2 regions of the Streptomyces sp. NPDC059564 genome follow, and region 2 is predicted to be linked to the other one. Evidence: riboswitches for the same ligand, from Rfam matches in the RefSeq annotation. Region 2 holds a riboswitch; the other holds the start of a gene.
The links. A riboswitch is a leader RNA that binds a small molecule or an ion and turns the genes downstream of it on or off. The one in region 2 is predicted to bind S-adenosylmethionine.
Positions count from the first base shown of each region.

Region 1 (2,387 bases), on a different contig from region 2:
CGTCGAGGGCGTACGAGAGCGGGCCGCGGTTGGCGGCGACGAGTACCTGGGAAGCCATGGGGCGAACCTAGCCCGGCCGGTCCCGGCTCAAACCGAGCCGTGCGCCACACCCCCGGGGCTCAGGCCACCCGGCGCCCCGCGTACTCCGCGACCTCGGCCATCGGCGGCCGCTCCTCGGTGTCCACCGGGTAGGTGTGCGGGACGAACCCGTCCGGCCCCCGCTCGAACTGCGTCAGCTCCGGCCGTACGAGGTGCGCGCGCGAGAGCCGCAGCTGCGCCGTGCGGTAGATCGCGGCGGCCATCCGGCCCAGCGCCTGCCCGTCCTGGTGGCGGTGCAGCCGGACCCCGACGTCGACCTGGGCCAGCGCGTCCAGCCCGACCGTGTGCAGCGCGTCGACCAGCAGGCCCAGCTCGACGCCGTACCCGACGGGGAAGGGCAAACGTTCCAGCAGGGAGCGCCGTACGGCGTACTCGCCGCCCAGCGGCTGGACGAACCCGGCCAGCTGCGGCCAGTGCAGGTTCAGCAGGGGCCGGGCGACCAGCTCCGTCACCCGCCCGCCCTGGCCGGGAGCGTCGCCCAGCGGGCGGTCGTACATGGCCTTGACGAACTGCACCTGCGGATCGGTCAGCAGCGGGCCGACGATCCCGGAGACGAAGGACGCCGAGAAGTCCCGCAGGTCGGCGTCGACGAAGCAGACGACGTCCCCCGTCGTGGCGAGCAGCGAGCGCCACAGCACCTCGCCCTTGCCGGGCAGCGCGGGGATCCGCGGCAGGATCGCGTCCCGGTGCACCACGCGGGCGCCCGCCGCGGCCGCGACCTCCGCCGTACGGTCGCTGGAGCCGGAGTCCACCACCACCAGTTCGTCCACCAAGGGGCTCGCGAGGCCCTCGATGAGATCGCGCCGGATCACCGCCACGATCTCCCCGACCGTGGCCTCCTCGTTGAGCGCCGGCAGCACCACGCTGACCGTCGTCCCGGCCGCCCGTTTCCGGTCCAGCAGCTGGTCGAGCGGTCGGTCGGCGGCGGACCAGGAGCGGTCTGCCAGCCAGCGCTCCACCTCATCCAGCACTCTCGGCACTCCCTGGTCGATCGGCGGTTTCGGTCGAAATGTGATCCATCTCGCCGTTCGGACGGCTGTCTCAACCGCCCGGCCCTTCGGTTACAGTCTTGAACAACGCGAAGGACCACCGCATGCCGGGGGTCCCGCGTACAAACGCACCGGCGCGCCACAGAGCGCGTGTGCCGGTGCCATACCGCTCATCCAGAGGGGCAGAGGGACACGGCCCGTTGAAGCCCCGGCAACCCTCCAGTCGGTTCTCGCGATGCGTTTTCGAACGTACTCCCGCGAGGTCCCCGGCTAGGGAAGGTGCCAATTCCGTCTCATGGCGAAGTGCGCCATGGGGAAGATGAGGAGAAAGGGCCTCGCCATCATGGCTGCACAGACTGCCGCTACCTCTGTCGACCTCGGACCTGCCACCGGACTTTCCTGTCGCGAGTGCGGCACCCGCTTCGAGCTCGGCCCCATTTTCGCCTGCGTCGAGTGCTTCGGGCCGCTGGAAGTCGCCTACGACCTGCCGCTCGGCACGGGTTCATCTGAAGACGTCGAAGCCCTGCGCGCGGCGATCGAGGCCGGCCCGAACAACATCTGGCGCTACGCGCCGCTGCTGCCGGTCCCGGCGGACGTGGCCTCCAAGCCGAGCCTGAACCCCGGCTTCACCAAGCTCGTGGACGCGCGGAACCTGGCCAAGGAGCTGGGCGTCACCGGCAAGCTGTACGTGAAGGACGACTCGGGCAACCCGACGCACTCCTTCAAGGACCGCGTCGTGGCCATCGCCGTCGAGGCGGCCCGCGCCTTCGGCTTCACCACCCTGTCCTGCTCCTCCACCGGCAACCTGGCCGGCGCCGTCGGCGCCGCGGCCGCCCGGGCGGGCTTCCGCTCCTGCGTGTTCATCCCGCACGACCTGGAGCAGGGCAAGGTCGTCATGGCCGGTGTCTACGGGGGCGAGCTCGTCGGCATCGAGGGCAACTACGACGACGTGAACCGCTTCTGCTCCGAGCTCATCGGCGACCCGCTGGGCGAGGGCTGGGGCTTCGTCAACGTCAACCTGCGCCCCTACTACGGCGAGGGCTCCAAGACCCTGGCCTACGAGATCTGCGAGCAGCTCGGCTGGCAGCTGCCCGACCAGATCGTCATCCCGATCGCGTCCGGCTCCCAGCTCACGAAGATCGACAAGGGTCTGCAGGAGCTGATCAAGCTCGGACTGGTCGAGGACAAGCCGTACAAGATCTTCGGCGCCCAGGCCGAGGGCTGCTCCCCGGTGTCGAGCGCGTTCAAGGCCGGCCACGACGTGGTTCGCCCGCAGAAGCCGGACACCATCGCCAAGTC
Region 1 covers NZ_JBHWBP010000016.1:33,139-35,525, reverse strand. The annotation lists gene ACFV0Q_RS05865 (trehalose-6-phosphate synthase) at 1-58, opposite strand, end outside; gene ACFV0Q_RS05860 (glucosyl-3-phosphoglycerate synthase) at 120-1,070, opposite strand; SAM riboswitch class I at 1,256-1,414, shown strand; gene thrC (threonine synthase) at 1,408-2,387, shown strand, end outside.
Region 1: another riboswitch for S-adenosylmethionine. It lies ahead of thrC (threonine synthase); the one in region 2 lies ahead of ACFV0Q_RS34730 (aminotransferase class V-fold PLP-dependent enzyme).

Region 2 (2,387 bases):
ACGATGTCGGCGATCGTGGTGGCCGGTACGGGCGCCAAGGTGGTCAAGCACGGCAACCGGGCCGCGTCCTCGGCCAGCGGCTCCTCGGACGTCCTGGAGAAGCTCGGCGTCAACCTCGACCTGCCCCCGGCCCGGGTGGTGGAGGTCGTCGAGGCGGCGGGCATCACCTTCTGCTTCGCCGTGAAGTTCCACCCGGCGCTGCGGCACGTGGCGGCGGCCCGCAAGGAGCTGGGCATCCGGACCACCTTCAACTTCCTGGGTCCGCTGACCAACCCGGCCAAGGTCCGGGCCCAGGCGACCGGCGTCGCCGACCCCCGGGTGGCCCCGATCGTGGCCGGGGTCCTCGCGGAGCGGGGCTCCTCGGCCCTCGTGTTCCGCGGCGACGACGGGCTCGACGAGCTGACCACGACCGCCACCTCCCGGGTCTGGTGGGTCCGCGAGGGCACCGTCACCGAGCTGCCGTTCGACCCGCGTGACGTCGGGATCCCGCTGGTCGACGTCGGAGAGCTGCGCGGCGGCGACCCCTCGTACAACGCGGACGTGGCCCGGCGGCTGCTGGCGGGGGAGACGGGGCCGGTGCGCGACGCCGTCCTGCTGAACTCGGCGGCGGCGCTGGTGGCGCTGGATCCGGGCACCGGGTCGCTGGAGGAGCAGCTGGCGGCCGGCATCGCCCGTGCGGCCGAGTCGGTCGACTCGGGCGCGGCCCGTGCGGCCCTGGAGCGCTGGGCGGCGGCCAGCCAGGCCTGACATGCCTCCGCACGCCCGGCCCCGGTCCACGATGTGGACCGGGGTCTTGTGCGTGGGGGATCTTGTGGCAGGATGCTGCTCAGGTCACGAGTGACAGCGTTTTGGCCCCGGCTCGCTGTCCGGCAACCCTCCTTCCGTGGCGGGGTGCCCCGGGTGATGACCAGGTCGTAGGCAGCGAGGTCTACGGCAAGCGCGGATCCCTCGATACCAGGGGTCCTGGGTCTTCGAGGAGCTTTTTCCGTGAGCAAGCGAATGCGATAGGGCGACTCCGCCCCTTCTTCACCCCTCGGACAGGGTCGCTCAGGCGTACCCCCACATCGTTCCGAGGCTCTTCCCGTACCCCTGTGGCCGGCCGCCGAGCCGTACCCGCGTACGGGCACACCGAAGCCATTCAGCCCTGCCTGCCGGGAGACACCGCCATGTCCGCATTCCTGAACGCCACCGACGCCGCCGCCACCACCGCCGTCGACCCCGCCTGTGCCGCGCCGCTGCCGGTGCTCGGCCGGGACGTCACCGTCCCGCTCGTCACCGGCGGCGAGGTCACCTACGCCGCCCTCGACTACGCGGCCAGCGCCCCGGCGCTGCAGCGGGTCTGGGACGACGTGGCCGCGTACGCCCCGTACTACGGCAGCGTCCACCGCGGCGCCGGGTACCTCTCGCAGCTGTCCACCGACCTGTTCGAGCAGAGCCGCGTCACGGTCGCCGAGTTCCTGGACTGCCGCCCCGGCGACCAGGTGGTCTTCACCCGGTCGACGACCGACTCGCTGAACCTGCTCGCCGCCGTCCTCCCGGCCGGCTGCCAGGTCTTCGTCTTCGAGACCGAGCACCACGCCTCGCTGCTGCCGTGGACGGACGCGCAGGTCAGCTACCTCAACGCCCCCCGCACCCCGGACGAGGCCGTCGCCACCCTGGAGCGGGCGCTGGCCGACCGCGAGCCTTACGGCCCGGCCCTGGTCTGCGTCACCGGCGCCTCCAACGTCACCGGCGAGCTGTGGCCGGTCAAGGAGCTCGCCGCAGCCGCGCACGCCCACGGCGCGCGGATCGTGCTGGACGCCGCCCAGCTGGCCCCGCACCACCCCGTCTCGGTGCGGGACCTGGACGTGGACTGGGTCGCCTTCTCCGGGCACAAGCTCTACGCGCCCTTCGGCTCGGGCGTCCTCGCCGGGCGCGCCGACTGGCTCCAGGAGGCCGAGCCGTACCTCGCCGGCGGCGGCGCCTCCCGCAAGGTCACGCGACGCGTCGGCGGGGAGGATGCCGGCGGCGTCGACGTCGAGTGGCACACCACCGCCGCCCGCCACGAGGCCGGCTCCCCGAACGTCATCGGCGTCTACTCCATCGCCTCGGCCTGCCGGGCGCTGGAGGAGGCCGGGTTCGAGAACCTCGTCGCCCGCGAACGCCACCTCATCGCCAAGGTCCGCGAAGGCCTGGCCGAGGTCCCGGCGGTCCGCGTCCTGTCCCTGTTCGGGGACGACGCCCCGCGGGTGGGCGTCATCTCCTTCGTGGTCGACGGCTGGAACAGCTCCCACTTCGCCGCCGCACTGTCCGCCGAGTACGGAATCGGCGTCCGCGACGGCCTGTTCTGCGCCCACCCGCTGGTGCGCACCCTGCTCGGCAGCGAGCCGCAGGCCCAGGGCGAGTGC
Region 2 covers NZ_JBHWBP010000352.1:5,293-7,679, forward strand. The annotation lists gene trpD (anthranilate phosphoribosyltransferase) at 1-747, shown strand, start outside; SAM riboswitch class IV at 830-946, shown strand; gene ACFV0Q_RS34730 (aminotransferase class V-fold PLP-dependent enzyme) at 1,167-2,387, shown strand, end outside.